Regions from separate parts of the Streptomyces sp. NPDC099050 genome, predicted to be linked through region 2. Evidence: riboswitches for the same ligand, from Rfam matches in the RefSeq annotation. Region 2 holds a riboswitch; each other region holds the start of a gene.
The links. A riboswitch is a leader RNA that binds a small molecule or an ion and turns the genes downstream of it on or off. The one in region 2 is predicted to bind cyclic di-AMP.
Positions count from the first base shown of each region.

Region 1: it holds a riboswitch for cyclic di-AMP, as region 2 does, so the genes downstream of both, ACIQV3_RS33150 (transglycosylase family protein) here and ACIQV3_RS25785 (peptidoglycan DD-metalloendopeptidase family protein) in region 2, are expected to answer to the same signal.
Region 3: it holds a riboswitch for cyclic di-AMP, as region 2 does, so the genes downstream of both, ACIQV3_RS07500 (M23 family metallopeptidase) here and ACIQV3_RS25785 (peptidoglycan DD-metalloendopeptidase family protein) in region 2, are expected to answer to the same signal.

Region 1 covers NZ_JBIWAE010000026.1:25,833-31,426, reverse strand. The annotation lists gene ACIQV3_RS33170 (exopolyphosphatase) at 1-265, opposite strand, end outside; gene ACIQV3_RS33165 (DUF501 domain-containing protein) at 262-834, opposite strand; gene ACIQV3_RS33160 (septum formation initiator family protein) at 875-1,363, opposite strand; gene eno (phosphopyruvate hydratase) at 1,472-2,758, opposite strand; gene ACIQV3_RS33150 (transglycosylase family protein) at 3,079-3,786, opposite strand; cyclic di-AMP (ydaO/yuaA leader) riboswitch at 3,789-3,960, opposite strand; gene ACIQV3_RS33145 (transglycosylase family protein) at 4,237-5,406, opposite strand; partial or broken gene ACIQV3_RS33140 (cytochrome P450) at 5,550-5,594, opposite strand, start outside.
Region 2 covers NZ_JBIWAE010000016.1:148,189-153,782, reverse strand. The annotation lists gene hpnH (adenosyl-hopene transferase HpnH) at 1-434, shown strand, start outside; gene ACIQV3_RS25795 (aspartate aminotransferase family protein) at 431-1,813, shown strand; gene ACIQV3_RS25790 (tyrosine-protein phosphatase) at 1,866-2,672, opposite strand; cyclic di-AMP (ydaO/yuaA leader) riboswitch at 2,988-3,185, shown strand; gene ACIQV3_RS25785 (peptidoglycan DD-metalloendopeptidase family protein) at 3,188-4,219, shown strand; gene ACIQV3_RS25780 (winged helix DNA-binding domain-containing protein) at 4,286-5,434, shown strand; gene ACIQV3_RS25775 (S8 family serine peptidase) at 5,593-5,594, opposite strand, start outside.
Region 3 covers NZ_JBIWAE010000003.1:373,739-379,332, reverse strand. The annotation lists gene ACIQV3_RS07510 (M16 family metallopeptidase) at 1-835, shown strand, start outside; gene ACIQV3_RS07505 (M16 family metallopeptidase) at 868-2,235, shown strand; cyclic di-AMP (ydaO/yuaA leader) riboswitch at 2,440-2,599, shown strand; gene ACIQV3_RS07500 (M23 family metallopeptidase) at 2,612-3,406, shown strand; gene ACIQV3_RS07495 (GntR family transcriptional regulator) at 3,588-4,253, shown strand; gene ACIQV3_RS07490 (HPr family phosphocarrier protein) at 4,619-4,900, opposite strand; gene ACIQV3_RS07485 (GNAT family N-acetyltransferase) at 5,086-5,594, shown strand, end outside.

The DNA of each region.
Region 1 (5,594 bases), on a different contig from region 2:
CGGCGTCCCGGGAGGCCGAGGTCGCCACGAAGCGCACCCGCTCGGCGCCGAGTTCCTTGATGACCGCCGCGTAGTCGCGGCACGCCGCGAAGGTGCGCTCCAGCGCCTCCGGGGCCAGCCGGCCGGTCTTGTCGACGCCCTGGCCGAGCCGGACGACGGTCATCCGGCGGTCCAGGTCGGTCAACTCGCCGGTGGCCCGGTCGAGGTCCGCGACGAGGAGCCGGATGGAGTTCGTACCGCAGTCGACGGCCGCGACCCGGGTCACGCGCCCGCCTCCGCGTCCGCGGCGTTCTCCGCGCGCCCGTCGGCCTTCTTCTCTCCGCACGGGGTGACGCAGGCGCCCTTGGCCCACCACTCGGGCAGCATCGCCAGGGCCTCGTCGCCGAACGGGTTCACGCCCGGGCCCGCGGCCAGGGAGTGGCCGACCAGCACGTGCAGGCACTTCACCCGGTCCGGCATGCCGCCGGCGCTCGGGAAGCCCTGGAGCACCTCGATGGCGTCGCGGCGGGTGATGTAGTCCTCGTGCGCGGCCCGGTAGGCCGCGGCCAGCTCCGGATCCACGGCGAGGCGGGCCTGCATCTCCTTCATCACGCCGTTGGCCTCCAGCGTGCCGATCGCACCGGCGGCCCGCGGGCAGGTCAAGTAGTACAGCGTCGGGAAGGGGGTGCCGTCGGGGAGCCGCGGGGCGGTCTCCACCACGTCCGGCTGCCCGCAGGGGCAGCGGTGCGCGATGGCTCGGAGCCCGCGCGGGGGGCGGCCGAGCTGCTGTTCGAACGCCTCGATGTCGGCGGCGGTCGGCTCGGTCCGGTCGGTCTGGGGCGGGGGCGTCTGCATGCCTGGAGGAAGTCTTTTCGTTCTCGTGGATGGGTGGGACTCAGTCGCCCGGGCGGTCGGCCTTGTCGACGCCGTCCCAGACGTTGGAGTACCAGGGCCGGTCGGTGGCGGCCTGTCCGCCGCGGCGCTGCTCTGCCGCGGCGGCTCCGGGGTCGGTCATGATGTAGCTGACCTCGCCCGGCCGGACGAAGTGCAGGTGCTTGCGCGCCTGCTGCTCGGCGTACGCGTTGTCCTGCCAGCGGGCCTTCTCGTCGCGCAGCCGTTCCAGCCGGTCCCGCGCGGAGACGGCCTCCTTCTGCTGCTTCGCGATCTCCGAGCGCTGGGAGACGTACTGGCGCATCGGATACGCGAGGGCGACGACCAGGGTACAGAGGACGAGGACGAGCAGGGCGGCCCGGCCCGTGAGCCGGCTGCGGCGGACCTGTCGGCGGGACTGCGAGCGGTACACGTGTGCCGCGGTCCGCTCACCGAGCTGCTTGAGCCTGGTCGCGGTCGAGAACGTGGCGAACCGGTCCCGGTTCCCGGCCATTGATCCGCCTCCCCTATATGCGCACGACGCACTACGTCCCCGCACACGGTACGGGACCGAGTGCGGGGACGTAGGGAGGCTTGCGCCCCTAAGGACCGATCAGGGTGTTCAGCCCTTGAAGCGCGGGAAGGCGCTGCGGCCCGCGTACACCGCGGCGTCGTCGAGGATCTCCTCGATGCGCAGCAGCTGGTTGTACTTGGCGACGCGGTCCGAGCGGGCCGGGGCGCCGGTCTTGATCTGGCCGCAGTTCACGGCGACCGCGAGGTCGGCGATCGTGACGTCCTCGGTCTCACCGGAACGGTGCGACATCATGCACTTGAAACCGTTGCGCTGGGCCATCTCGACGGCGTCCAGGGTCTCGGTCAGCGAACCGATCTGGTTCACCTTGACGAGCAGGGCGTTCGCCGAGCCCTCTTCGATGCCGCGGGCGAGACGCTCGGGGTTGGTGACGAAGAGGTCGTCGCCGACGATCTGGACCTTGGAGCCCAGGCGGTCGGTGAGGGTCTTCCAGCCGGCCCAGTCGTCCTCGAACAGCGGGTCCTCGATGGAGACCAGCGGGTACGCCTCGACGAGCTCGGCGTAGTAGTCGGTCATCTCGGCGGCCGAGCGGGACTTGCCCTCGAACTCGTAGTTGCCGTCCTTGTAGAACTCGGACGCGGCGACGTCGAGCGCGAGCGCGATCTGGGTGCCCGGGACGTAGCCGGCCTGCTTGATGGCCTCGACGATGAGGTCCAGCGCGGCGCGGTTCGACTCCAGGTTCGGCGCGAAGCCGCCCTCGTCGCCAAGACCGGTGGAGAGGCCCTTGGTGTGCAGGACCTTCTTGAGCGTGTGGTAGACCTCGGCACCCCAGCGAAGGGCCTCGGAGAAGGACTCCGCGCCGATCGGGGCGATCATGAATTCCTGGATGTCGACGTTGGAGTCGGCGTGCGACCCACCGTTCAGGATGTTCATCATCGGAACGGGCAGCAGGTGCGCGTTCGGACCGCCGAGGTAGCGGAACAGCGGGAGGTCCGAGGCCTCGGACGCGGCGTGCGCGACGGCGAGGGAGACGCCCAGGATGGCGTTGGCGCCGAGGGAGGCCTTGTTCTCGGTGGCGTCCAGGTCGATCATCGCCTGGTCGATCAGGCGCTGCTCGGTGGCGTCGTAGCCGACGAGCTCCGGGCCGAGCTGCTCGATGACGGCGAGGACGGCCTTCTCGACGCCCTTGCCCATGTAGCGGTTGGGGTCACCGTCGCGGAGCTCTACGGCTTCGAACGCTCCGGTGGAGGCGCCGGACGGGACTGCAGCACGGCCGGTGCTGCCATCGTCGAGGCCCACCTCGACCTCGACCGTGGGATTGCCTCGGGAGTCCAGGATTTCCCGGGCTACGACGACGTCGATGGACGGCACGAGCATCTCCTTCTGGGATGTGACGCTGGGTGTGCGGTGGCGTGTCAGGCCGTGGGATGGCCTTGCCGCTTAGAGCCTAACCGCCTCCGGGCACTCGGCCAGCCGACCGCCCGGGGGCTGGGACGAAAAAGGGCCTGAATGCCCCTCTTACAGGACATAGGACCCTTGATCATCTGCGTTCCGGAGGCTCCGTCAGGCGGAGAACATCCGCACACAGCACCGCCCGGCGCGAAGGGGGTTGCGCGCCGGGCGGTGGAATCTCTGGTGGAACTACGCGGTGGAACTACTGCGCGTCGCGAAAGCGGCCGCGAGCGTTCTCACGGTTTTCAGCTGAGGTTCAGCTTCTGACCCGGGTAGATCAGGTCGGCGTCCGACAGGATCTCCTTGTTGAGGTCGAAGAGCTTCTCCCAGCCGCCGGACACCTTGTTCGCGTCGGCGATCGCGCCCAGCGTGTCGCCGGACTTGACCTCGTAAGAGCCGTTGCCCGTCTTGGGGGCTTCGGTCTTCGGCGCGGCGGCCGGACGCTCGGAGCGCGTGGTCGGAGCCTCGACGCGCTTGGTCTCCTTCTTCGGAGCCTCGGCCTTCGGCTTCGGCGCAGCCGGCTTCGGCTGGGTCTTCGGCTTGGAGGGGGTGGTCGTCCCCGAGCCGCCGCCGGTGTAGGAGGAGTTCGACAGGCCGACGCCGCAGGACGGCCAGGCGCCCTTGCCCTGGCCCTTGAGGACCTTTTCGGCGATGGCTATCTGCTGCGACTTGGAGGCCTGGTTGGCCTGCGCGGCGTACGCCTTGCCACCGAACGCGGCCCAGGTGGACGACGAGAACTGCAGGCCGCCGTAGTAGCCGTTGCCCGTGTTGATGGACCAGTTGCCGCCCGACTCGCACGAGGCGACGCGGTCCCACTCGGCGCCGGTCGCGGCGGAGGCGGTGCCCGCGGCCATCAGCGGCGCGGCCACGGCCACACCGGCGACACCGGCGAGCGTGACGATGCGGACGGCCTTGGAGCCACGACGGTGCTTGCCCTTGCCCGAAAGCAGCATGGAGTTCTCCTCACCGACGCCTACGAGGTGAGCTGTCGGGTTCGGGCGAGTGAGTGCCCGGCCGAGCGACCTAGCGCTTGGCTTAACCCCTAGCCGGCGATGTGACCGTCTCTCAACGGCCGCGACCGGCGCCTACCTTGGTTCCCCCGCTCCTGCCTTCGGCGCTTTACGCGACGAGTGTTCCCTCCGTCCGCCGGCAGGATTCGGCGATGCGGTCGAAGGAGCCCGCGGTGGCGAGCGATTCAGAAGGTAGACAGGTCTCCCCCCGATGTTCAACGAGGGACATCGGGGGGAATCGGTGCCTACTTGCGCTCCCCGGAAGGGCGTTTGCGCAGGTGAGGGCGGGGTTTGCGGAACGCTCCGGGCCGGACACGCCAGTTGACCTGAAGAGACACATGTCTCACTTACAGAAAACGGACAATCAGCTGGTTCCGGGCGCCTTAAGTGCCCTTATTGATGCGTTAGATCCAGATTCTGACCGGGCTTGATCAGGTCCGCATCGCCGCCGATGACCTGCTCGTTGGCCTCGTAGAGGCCCTTCCAGCCACCCTTCACTCCGTTGGCGTCCGCGATCGCGATGAGGCTGTCGCCCGCCTTCACGGTGTACGTGGGGTCCGACGCGGCATCAGGCGCGGCGGACGTCTCGAGCGCGGCCGGGCCGCGGTGCTTGCCGCCGCCCTCGGTCGCGCCGGGGGTCGCGCCGGGGGTCGCCGGCGCGCTCGGAGCGGTGGAGGCGCCGGGTGCGGCCGGAGTCGTCGGGGCCGTGGGATCAATCGGGTTGGCCGGATTTGCCGGGTTCGCGGAATTCCCCGGGTTGGTCGGGTTGGTCGGGTTCGCCGGGTTCGTGGCGTCCCCCGGGTTGGACGGGGAGACGGGAGCCGTCGGGCCCACCGGCGCGGTGGGGTCCGCGGACGGCGGCGCCGTCGGGTCCACCGGAGCGGTCGGATCGACGGGATTGACCGGGCCCACCGGGGCGGTGGGGTCCACCGGGCCCGTGGGAGGCGTCGGGCTCGTGGGAGGCGTCGGGTCGCCCGGGAGCCCCGGGGGCGTCTCCAGGTCCGGCGCGGGCATGACGGGCAGTTCGCCGGGCACGCCGATCGGATAGCCGGGCTGCGTCGAGGCCGACGGGGCCTCGGGCGCCGGGGTCTTCGGCGTAGGGGCCCCGAAGTCCGTGGACGGCTTGCCCGAGCCGGTGTGGGGCACGGTGTCGTCCGGACGGGACGGGGCCGGGGTGACGGATCCGGAACCGCCGGGCAGGCCCGGGTCCACCACGGCGGCGGGCCCGTCCTGGGTCAGACCGGCCCGCACTCCGCACAGCGGCCACGCCTGGGGGCCCTGGGAAGCCAGCACCCGTTCGGCGACCGCGATCTGCTGGGAGCGGCTGGCCAGGTCGGCGCGCTCGGCGAAGTCGAGCCCGCCGGCCTGCTTCCACTGCTCCTGGGTGAACTGCAGCCCGCCGTACGCGCCGCCGCCGAAGTTGGCACTCCACGTGCCGCCGCTCTCGCACTCGGCGACCTTGTCCCATGTGGAGGTCTCCGCCGCGCTCGCGCCCGTGGCGGCGAGCAGCGGCAGGGCGAGCGCGGTGCCGGTGACTCCGGCGGTGACGACAAGTGCGGGCACTTGTCGGGGGCGTCTGTGGCGGCCGTTCCCGGAACGCATGAGGCTGCACCTTTCGCATAACGGCGGGGTAACGGCAGAACCTAGCGGCCTTCGAACGCCTGTCACAAGTTTGGGCAGTGAACTGACTTCAGGTCAGGCCGTTTTCAGGTGTTTTGGGCGCTCGATTCGGCACGGAAGCGGACCGGCAG
Region 2 (5,594 bases):
CCTACGCCTACGAAAAGGCTCCCGACCAGGAGCACTTCCTCGGCGTCGAACAGACCCGAGAACTCTTCAAGAAGGCTTTCGCCGGGGGCAACCGGCGGCGCTGGCGCCTCAATCACTCCCCGCTCTTCCTGGACTTCCTGGAAGGCAAAGCCGATTTCCCCTGCACCGCATGGGCCATTCCGAATTACTCGCTCTTCGGCTGGCAGCGCCCCTGCTATCTGATGAGCGACGGGTACGTCCCCTCGTACCGGGAACTGATCGAGGACACCGACTGGAGCAAGTACGGCCGCGGGAAGGACCCGCGCTGCGCGAACTGCATGGCGCACTGCGGGTACGAGCCCACGGCCGTGCTGGCCACCATGGGTTCGCTCAAGGAGTCGCTGCGGGCCGTCCGCGAGACCGTGGGGGGCGGGAGCAGGGACAAGTCGGCATGACCGGCTTCGATCTCGGCGCCCTGCTGGCCGAGCGGGGTGGCGAGCGGTACGAACTGCACGCCCGCCACCTCAACCACCAGCTGCCCCGGATGCTGCACACCATCGGGTTCGACAAGGTGTACGTGCGGGCCGAGGGAGCCCACTTCTGGGATGCCGAGGGCAACGACTACCTCGACATGCTGGCGGGCTTCGGAGTGATGGGCCTGGGCCGCCACCACCCGGTGGTCCGCCGCGCCCTGCACGACGTGCTGGACGCCCAGCTCGCCGACCTCACCCGCTTCGACTGCCAGCCGCTGCCCGGGCTGCTGGCCGAGAAGCTGCTCTCCCACAGTCCGCACCTGGACCGGGTCTTCTTCGGCAACAGCGGCACGGAGGCGGTGGAGACCGCCCTGAAGTTCGCCCGGTACGCCACCGGGCGCCCCAGGGTCCTCTACTGCGACCACGCCTTCCACGGGCTCACCACGGGCTCGCTCTCGGTCAACGGGGAGGCGGGCTTCCGCGATGGCTTCGCGCCGCTGCTGCCGGACACCGCGATCGCGCTCGGGGACCTGGAGGCGCTGGACCGGGAGCTGGGGAAGGGGGACGTGGCGGCCCTGGTCGTGGAGCCGATCCAGGGCAAGGGGGTGCTCGCCGCGCCGCCCGGCTTCCTGCTCGCCGCGCAGGAGCTCCTGCACCGGCGGGGGGCCCTGCTGATCGCGGACGAGGTGCAGACCGGCCTCGGACGGACCGGCGACTTCTACGCCTACCAGCACGAGCCCGGAGTCGAACCGGACCTGGTCTGCGTGGCCAAGGCCCTGTCCGGCGGCTACGTGCCCGTCGGCGCGACCCTGGGCAAGGACTGGATCTTCAAGAAGGTCTACTCCTCCATGGACCGGGTGCTCGTCCACTCCGCCAGCTTCGGCTCCAACGCGCAGGCGATGGCGGCCGGGCTCGCCGTCCTCTCCGTCATGGAGGACGAGCAGGTGGTGGCCCGGGCCCGCGCGACGGGCGACCTGCTGCGCGGGCGGCTCGCCGCGCTCGTGGACGAGTACGAACTCCTCCACGAGGTACGGGGACGCGGGCTGATGATCGGCATCGAGTTCGGCCGGCCGTCCTCGCTGGGCCTGCGCAGCCGCTGGACCATGCTGCAGGCGGCGCGCAAGGGGCTGTTCGCGCAGATGGTCGTGGTGCCCCTGCTGCAGAAGCACCGGATCCTCACGCAGGTCTCCGGGGACCACCTGGAAGTGATCAAGCTGATCCCGCCGCTGATCGTGGACGAGGCGGACGTCGACCGGTTCGTCGGCGCCTTCCGCGCGGTCATGGACGAGGCCCACGGAGGCGGCGCGCTGATGTGGGACTTCGGCCGGACGCTGGTGAAGCAGGCCGTCGCCAACCGCTGAGCACCGCTGAGCCGGCGGCTCGGCGGTCGGCGACGGCCCACCTCGTGGGGCGTCAGTCCAGCAGCCGCTCGCGGAGGCTGGCGAGGGTCTCGGGCATGAGCCCGAGGCCCTCGGCGAGGTAGCGCTCCACGCCGCCCCACTCCTCGTCGATGGTGTCGAAGGCCGTGGTCAGATACGGGGCGCGGGCGTCGAAGAGCGGGGCGAGCAGCTCCATCACCTCGGGGGCGCGGGCCTCGGGCGCGTCGCTGCCCCGGCGGACCCGGTAGCGGTTGTGCGGCGCGTTCGACTCCAGGTAGTCCGCCAGGATCGCCTCCCGCTCCACGCCCAGCGCGAGCAGGGTGACGGCGATCGACAGGCCGGCCCGGTCCTTCCCGGCCGCGCAGTGCATGAGGGCCGGGACGCTGTGCTCGGCGAGCGCGTGCACCACCCGGCTGTGCTCGGCGGTACGGGTACGGATCATCGCCCGGTACGAACGGGACATCCGGTCGGCGGCCCTGCCCTCGCCCAGGAGCTCGCGGAGGTCCGCCAGCTCCCCGTTGCGGACCATCTTCCAGAACTCGCTGCCGTCGGCCGGATCGGACAGCGGGATGTTGACGTTGAGCACCCCGGGCAGCTCCACGTCCGGACCCTCCAGCGCGTGGTCGGCTCCGTTGCGGAAGTCGAAGACGGTGTGCAGTCCGAGCGACCCGAGGAATTCCGCGTCGCTTTCGGTGGCATGCGCCAGATGTCCGCTTCGAAACAGTAGTCCCGACTTGACCCTGCGGCCGTCCGTGGTCGGCAGCCCGCCCACGTCGCGGAAGTTGCGCACTCCGGTCAGTGCCGGCTCCTCGTGCGGACTCTGGGGTATCGGCTGGGTCACCGGGCTCCTCCGTGTGGTCGTCGTTGATGGTGTCCGAATTGCGCCGGTTATGGCCAACTTGCCATAGCGAGAGGCGAGATCGGACACGCCTCCGTGAGCCAGATCATACGGTGACGTTGAGTGGCTGATCGCGAATGTCGAATTGCCTTGCTGGGGCGGTTGTTGGAGGCGCGGAATGGACGGAGGGTGACCAGAATTCCGGCGGCCCGTCATCTTCAAGATTCCATTGGGGAATTCATGACTTGTTCCCTGCGGCCGCACTCGATTACGTTCGCGATCGATCCGGACGGACCGCCTAATCCTGCCGCCGACCGGAAACCGCACCCGACTATTCACGCGCGCGGCAGGAGCGGGGGAACCAGGTAAGCCGCTGTTCCGGATCTCCGGTTGAGATCTTTACAACGGGACAGCTCGGGGTGAAGCCGTACAAGTGCTGTTCACCGGCACAGGGGCGGCCGGACATCTCCAGTCCGAACCCGACAGCTCACCTCGCAGGCGTCGGAGAGGAATTCACCATGCACGGAACGGGTAAGCACCGCCGTCCCAAGTCCCGCTCGATATCCCGCGGATTCGCCGCCGCCGGCACCGGCGGCGCGGCCCTCGCGCTTCCGCTGCTCGGCGCCACCGGCGCCCACGCCGCGGGAGTCCCGGCCGCGGCGCCCGCCGCCGCTCCGGTCCTGGCCCCGCAGGTGGCGGCCGCGCAGGCCGTGGCTCTGCAGGCCGTGGCTCTGCAGGCGGGCGCCGCCCTCCAGGCCGCGCCGGCCGCCGCGCAGAGCGCCCCCACGGTCTACACCGTGGTGCCGGGCGACTACCTCTCCAAGATCGCCGAGCGCCAGCAGCTCACCGGTGGCTGGGAGCAGCTCTACGCGGACAACCGCGAGGCCGTCGGCACCGACCCGTCGCTGATCCACCCGGGCTTGGAGCTCACCCTCGGCGCGAAGGGCGCGGCTCCGGCCGCGGCCGCCGAGTCCGCGCCGGCCGGAACGCCGAAGCCGGCCAAGAAGTCCGCTTCGTTCGGTTCTTCCACTTCTGGCGATTCGTCGGATTCCTCCGGTGAGGGTTCCTCCGAGTCGGGCTCCAACGACGGGGCGGCCGCCCCCGAGGACGCCGCGCCCGCCGAGCAGCAGGGCGGTTCCGCGTCCACCGGCTTCGTCGCCCCGGTCGGCGGCGGCCCCTCCACCGCGTACAAGACCGCCGGTTCCATGTGGTCCAGCGGCTACCACACCGGTGTGGACTTCTCCGCCGGCACCGGCACCACCGTCAGGGCGGTCGGCGCCGGCACCGTGGTCTCCGCCGGGTGGAGCGGCTCGTACGGCAACGAGGTGGTCATCCGGCACACGGACGGCAAGTACAGCCAGTACGCGCACCTCTCCCAGCTGTCCGTCTCGTCCGGCCAGAGCGTCACCGGCGGCCAGAGCATCGGCCTCTCCGGTTCCACCGGCAACTCGACCGGCCCGCACCTGCACTTCGAGATCCGCACCGGGCCCTCGTACGGCTCGGACATCGACCCGCTGGCCTACCTGCGGTCGAAGGGCGTCAGCATCTGAATCCGAGGCGCTGTCGGAGGTGCCGGTTAGGCTGCGCGTTCCGGCACGGGACGGGACGGGCGTGGCATGAAGATCAGCGCAAGGGAGCTCAACCGCTCCACCCTCGCACGGCAGTTGCTGCTGCGGCGCGAGGTGATGGGCGTCGGTGACGCGGTCCGCCGGGTGGTCGCCCTGCAGGCGCAGCTCGCGGCCTCGCCGTACCTCGCGCTGTGGAACCGGCTCGCCGGCTTCGACCCGTCGGACCTCGACGCCGCCTTCACGGGGCGCGAGGTCCTCAAGTCGACGCTGATGCGGCTGACCCTGCACGCCGTGCACGCGCAGGACTACCCGGCCTTCCGGGAGGCCGTGCAGCCGTCCGTACGGGCCGCCCGGCTCGGGACCCGCTTCACGGACTCGGGGCTGACGGCCGAGGACGCCGACGCCCTCGTGCCGGAGCTGCTGGACTTCGCCGACCGGCCCCGTACGACGGCGGAGTGCGAGGCCTGGCTCGGACACCGGCTGGGGGCCGCGCCGCGGCCGGGAGCGTGGTGGGGACTGCGGCAGTACGCACCGCTGCTGCACGCGCCCACCGCCGCGCCGTGGTCGTTCGGGGAACGTCCCTCGTACGTCGCGCCCCCGAGCCGGCCGCGCACCGTACCGGCGGACCCGGAGGCTTCGGAGGAATCCCTGCGGACGCTGGTCCTGCGCTACCTGGAGGGGTTCGGGCCGGCGTCGGTGGCGGACGTGGCGCAGTTCTCCCTGGTCCAGCGGACCAGGGTGCGCCGGGCCCTTGGCGCGCTGGAGCACTCCGGACGGCTCGACCGGCTGACGGGACCGGCGGGCGAGGAACTGTTCGACGTCCAGGGCGCGCCGCGTCCGCAGGAGGACACGCCGGCGCCGCCCCGGCTGATGGCCATGTGGGACAGCGTGCTGCTGGCCTACGCCGACCGGAGCCGCATCGTTCCGCCGCCCTACCGCAAGCTTGTCGCGCGGATGAACGGCGACACCCTGGCGACCCTGCTGGTCGACGGTCACGTCGCCGGCGTGTGGCGGCCGTCCGGCGCCGGCATCGAGGCCACCGCCTTCCACCCGCTGCCGGAGGAGGTCTGGCAGGCCCTCGCCGGCGAGGCCCGGGCGCTGACGGCCTTCCTGGCCGACCGCGAACCGGAGGTCTACCGGCGCTACGGCCACTGGTGGAACCACCTACCGAGCGCCGAAACCCGGCTGCTCGCCTGAACCGTGGGGCCTGAACCGTGGGGCCGGGACCGGAGGGGGGTCCCGGTCCCACCCATGTCGCCAGCTTGCGACTCTGCGCCGTGCGCCGTGGATCATCACCGCCTTGGGCCAGTCGAAGCTCGCTCCGGAGCGAATGAGGGCCGGGTGGCCTCGGACGGTC
Region 3 (5,594 bases), on a different contig from region 2:
CGATCTGGACGCCGCGTCCCTGGAGGACGCGCGCGCGTTCTTCCGTACGTACTACGCGCCCAACAACGCCGTGCTCTCGGTCGTCGGCGACATCGACCCCGAGAAGACGCTCGCCTGGGTGGAGAAGTACTTCGGCACCATCCCCGGCCACGACGGCAAGCAGCCGCCGCGCGACGGTTCGCTGCCCGAGATCATGGGCGGGCAGCTGCGCGAGGAGATCATCGAGGAGGTCCCGGCCCGCGCGCTGATGGCGGCCTACCGCCTCCCGCACGACGGCACCCGCGAGTGCGACGCCGCCGACGTGGCGCTGACGGTCCTGGGCAGCGGCGAGTCCTCCCGTCTGCACAACCGGCTGGTGCGCCGCGACCAGAGCGCCGTCGCGGCCGGCTTCGGCATGCTGCGTCTCGCCGGCGCGCCCTCGCTGGGCTGGCTGGACGTCAAGACCTCCAGCGGCGTCGAGGTGCCCGCCATCGAGGCGGCCGTGGACGAGGAGCTCGCGCGGTTCGCCGCCGAGGGCCCGACGGCCGAGGAGATGGAGCGCGCACAGGCCCAGCTGGAGCGCGAATGGCTGGACAGGCTGAGCACGGTGGCCGGCCGCGCCGACGAACTGTGCCGCTTCGCGGTGCTGTTCGGCGACCCGCAGCTGGCGCTGACCGCCGTCCAGCGCGTCCTCGACATCACTGCCGAGGAGGTGCAGGCCGTGGCCGCGGCCCGACTGCGCCCCGACAACCGGGCGGTGCTCGTCTACGAGCCGATCGCCGCGGATGACATCGAAGAGACCGACGCGACCGACGCGACCGGCGCGAGCGACGAGAACGAGGGGGCGGAGCAGTGAGCGACACCGCAGCCGGCACCGCAGCCGTCACGATGACCTTCCACCCGCGCCCCGAGGCCGGCGAGCCGCAGCCGTGGGCCTTCCCGGCCCCCGAGCGCGGGGTACTGGCCAACGGCCTGACCCTGCTGCGCTGTCACCGCCCGGGCCAGCAGGTCGTCGCCGTCGAGATCAACCTCACCGCCCCGCTCGACGCGGAGCCCGAGGGCCTCGACGGCGTGGCCACCATCATGGTCCGCGCCCTGTCCGAGGGCACCGACAAGCGCTCCGCCGAGGAGTTCGCCGCCGAGCTGGAGCGCTGCGGCGCCACCCTCGACGCGCACGCCGACCACCCCGGCCTGCGGGTCTCCCTGGAGGTCCCGGCCTCCCGCCTGCACAAGGCGCTGGGGCTGGTCGCCGAGGCGCTGCGCGCACCGGCCTTCGCCGACGCCGAGGTCGACCGCCTGGTGCGCAACCGGCTCGACGAGATCCCGCACGAGAGCGCCAACCCGCAGCGCCGCGCCGCCAAGCAGCTCTCGAAGGAGCTCTTCCCGGCCTCCCTGCGGATGTCCCGCCCGCGTCAGGGAACCGAGGAGACGGTCGCCCGCATCGACTCCGCGGCCGTACGCGCCTTCTACGAGGCCCACGTGCGCCCCGCGACCGCCACCGCGGTGGTCGTCGGCGACCTGACCGGCATCGACCTGGACGCCGTCCTGGCCGACACCCTGGGCGCGTGGACCGGTGACACCACCGCCCCGCGCCCGGTCCCGCCGATCACTGCCGACGACACGGGCCGCGTGGTCATCGTGGACCGGCCCGGCGCGGTCCAGACGCAGCTGCTGATCGGCCGCATCGGAGCGGACCGGCACGACCGGGTCTGGGCGCCCCAGGTGCTCGGCACGTACTGCCTGGGCGGCACGCTCACCTCCCGGCTGGACAAGGTGCTGCGCGAGGAGAAGGGGTACACGTACGGCGTGCGCGCCTTCGGCCAGGTGCTGCGCTCCACGGCCGACGGCAAGGGCGCCTCGATGCTCGCCATCAGCGGCTCGGTGGACACGCCGAACACCGGCCCGGCCCTGGACGACCTCTGGACGGTGCTGCGCACCCTCGCGGAGGGCGGCCTGACCGACGCCGAACGGGACGTGGCCGTGCAGAACTTGGTGGGCGTGGCCCCGCTGAAGTTCGAGACCGCCGCCTCCGTCGCGGGCACGCTCGCCGACCAGGTCGAGCAGGAGCTCCCGGACGACTACCAGGCGCAGTTGTACGCGCGGCTGGCCGAAACGGGGACGGTGGAGGCCACTTCGGCGGTCGTCAGCGCCTTCCCGGTGGACCGTCTGGTCACGGTCCTGGTCGGGGACGCCTCGCTGATCGAGGAGCCGGTACGGGCCCTCGGGATCGGTGAAGTGACCGTGGTCGCCAACTGATCGCCAACTGGCCTGTCACTGAAGGGGCTCCGGTGGTTTGTCCGCCGGGGTCCCTTTTGGGCTCCTTGTCTCTTTTCTGGTGTGGTTGCTTGTATGTGGTGTGGCGTACGCAACAAAAGAGCGTGTCTGTTTGGTGATTGGCTGATGATCCGCCTAGCGTCGGCCGTGCTGTCCGTCAGTTGTAAACGCCGCGTCCGCGGCACCGGGCAGCGATCGCCGAGTCCCCGTCAGGCGCGAGCCTGGGGAGCCGGGGACCCACTTGTGTCCCTGGGGTGAATCGGACCGCCTCGCAAGAGGGGGCCCGTAGGAGACCTTCCTGCTCCGAACCCGTCAGCTAACCCGGTAGGCGAGAGGGAAGGAAAGGATCAGCCCCTTCATGGCGTTTGGCAGTAGTGCCGCCGGCAAGCACCGTGGCTCGAGCCGTCTGAGCCGCAAGACCGCCGGCTACGCCGGCATAGCCGCCCTCGCCGCCACCGGCGTCGTAGGCTCCCTGGCCGGCCCCGCGTTCGCCGCGGACAAGTCCCCCTCCGTGGAGGACACCGGCGCCCTGAACACCATCGTGCTGGCCGACGAGCTCGCCGGTGACGTAGAGGCCCAGGCCCAGTCCCAGGAGCGGGCCGCCGAGGCCGCCGCCGCCAAGGCGCAGGCCGAGGCCGACGCCCGCCAGCGGGCCGCCGAGGCCAAGGCGAAGGCCGAAGCCCAGGCCAAGGCCGAGCGCGAGGCCGCCGAGCGTGCCGCCCGCGAAGAGGAGCGCAAGCGCCTCAACACCTTCGTGTCGCCGCTCGACAACACCTCCATCAGCACGCAGTACCACGCGGGTGGCGGCATGTGGTCCTCCGGCAGCCACACGGGAATCGACTTCCGCGCCGCCTCCGGCACCGTGGTGCAGGCCGTGGGTCTCGGCACCGTGGTCGAGGCGGGCTATGGCGGCGCGTACGGCAACAACGTCGTCATCAAGCACGCCGACGGCACGTACACCCAGTACGGGCACATGTCCTCGCTGAGCGTCTCCGTCGGCCAGCAGGTCGTCCCGGGCCAGAAGATCGGCCTGTCGGGCTCCACCGGCAACTCCAGCGGCCCGCACCTGCACTTCGAGGCCCGCACCGGCGCCGACTACGGTTCGGACATCAACCCGGTGGCGTACCTGCGCTCGCACGGCGTCAGCATCTGACCCGCTCGCCCCACCGCACGTCTTCCGCGGAGGCCCCGGCTCTTTGAGAGCCGGGGCCTTCGTCGTGTTTCGCGCTCCGCGTGTGTGAATGTTTCGTATTTCCGGCCGTCCTCGGAAATTATCGTGTGTTGCAATAGAGTCGCACCGCGCACAGTCATACGAAAAAGGCGGAGGTCCGGTCTTGCGTATTCCCGCGCACACGGTATGCACAGCGATCCGCGAAGACATCGTCTCCGGGGTGTTCGGGCCCGGCGCCCGGCTGACCGAGGAAGTGCTGGCCCGAAGGTACGGAGTCTCGCGCGTTCCGGTCCGCGAGGCGCTGCGCACGCTGGAGTCCGAGGGGTTCGTGACCACCCGCCGGCATGCCGGCGCCTGCGTGGCCGAGCCGACCGAGCAGGAGGCGGCCGACCTCCTGGAGCTGCGCATGCTCCTGGAGCCCCTCGCTGCCGCCCGGGCGGCCAGACGCCGCAGCGAGGCCCACCTCAAGGTGCTGCGGGGCCTGGTCAGGCTGGGCCAGGAGCGGGCCAGGCGGGGCCAGGGGGAGGATCTGCGCTCCCTGGGCGGCTGGTTCCACGAGACGCTCTCCCAGGCCTCGGGCAGCCCCGGGCTCATCGCCCTGCTCACCCAGATGCGCCACAAGGTGGCCTGGATGTACGTGGTGGAGGCCCCGGTGCGGCCCGCGGAGTCCTGGGCGGAGCACGGCGCGATCGTGGACGCGGTGGCCCGGGGCGACGCCGAGCGGGCCCGGGCGCTGACCGCGGCCCACGTGGACCGGGCGGCGGGGGCGCACCGGATGCGCGTGAGGACTTTGCAACCTGCCGTAAACACGGCGAGCGTTCCGCATTAACAAACGCCGTATACAAAGGGGGGATATTCGGGCCGGTAATTCGCGCCCGCGCCCCGCTTTTCATGACCCGCGCCCCGGGTGTCACTGTGCCGCAGGAATTCGACTGCCGGAATTCGGGCCACCGGAATGGGGTGCGCCGGAATGGGGGCGCCGGAATGGGGGCGTACGTATACCCGTCCGTCCGTCCGGGCCGCCGGGCAAGGCGAGCCGACCGCATTCCCCGTACGAAAGCAGCGAAGCCGTTGCCCCCGGCCTCATCGGTCGGGGGCAACGGCTTCGCCGTGCAAGTGCAACAGGCACAACAGGTGCGACGGGTGCAACAGGTACAACAAGTCCAGCAAGTCCTGCGGGTCGAACCCGAAGGGTCAGACGGTCTCGGGGAGCTCCTCGAGACCCTCGGCGACCAGCTTCGCGAGGCGGTCCAGCGCGGCCTCGGCGCCATCGGCCGAGGACGAGAGGACGATCTCCTCGCCGCCCTGGGCGCCCAGGCCCAGAACTGCCAGCATGGAGGCGGCGTTGACGGGGTCGCCGCCGGCCTTCGCGATGGTCACCGGGACGCCGGAAGCGGTCGTCGCGCGGACGAAGATCGAGGCGGGACGAGCGTGCAGGCCCTCGGCCCAGCCGACGTTGACGCGGCGCTCTGCCATGGTGATGCCCTTCAGGTTCTTACGGGTTGTCTAGACCAGTCTCTCACGACGCCCGGAATGGTCGAACCGACCTTCGGCCCGAGTTTCCCGCCGTTCGACCTGCCCCAGCTTGCCCTTATTCGAGCCAGCTTGCCTGATGCGCCGCGCCCGGGCCAGTCGAGCCGTTCGCGCCTTAAGGTGACCCCATGACGACCGAGTCCGACCCCTCGTACCCGGACCACTGGGAAGCCGACGTCGTCCTCAGGGACGGCGGGACGGCCCGGATCCGGCCCATCACCACCGCTGACGCGGGCCGGCTGGTCAGCTTCTACGAGCAGGTCTCGGACGAGTCGAAGTACTACCGGTTCTTCGCTCCGTACCCCCGGCTCTCCGACCGCGACGTGCACCGCTTCACGCACCACGACTACGTGGACCGGGTCGGCCTCGCCGCGACGATCGGCGGAGAGTTCATCGCCACCGTCCGCTACGACCGGATCGGCGCCGACGGCCGCTCGGCCGCCGGACCCTCCGACGAGGCCGAGGTCGCCTTCCTCGTCCAGGACGCCCATCAGGGACGCGGTGTCGCCTCCGCCCTGCTCGAACACATCGGCGCGGTCGCCCGCGAGCGGGGGATCCGCCGTTTCGCGGCCGAGGTGCTGCCCGCCAACAGCAAGATGATCAAGGTGTTCACGGACGCCGGCTACCAGCAGAAGCG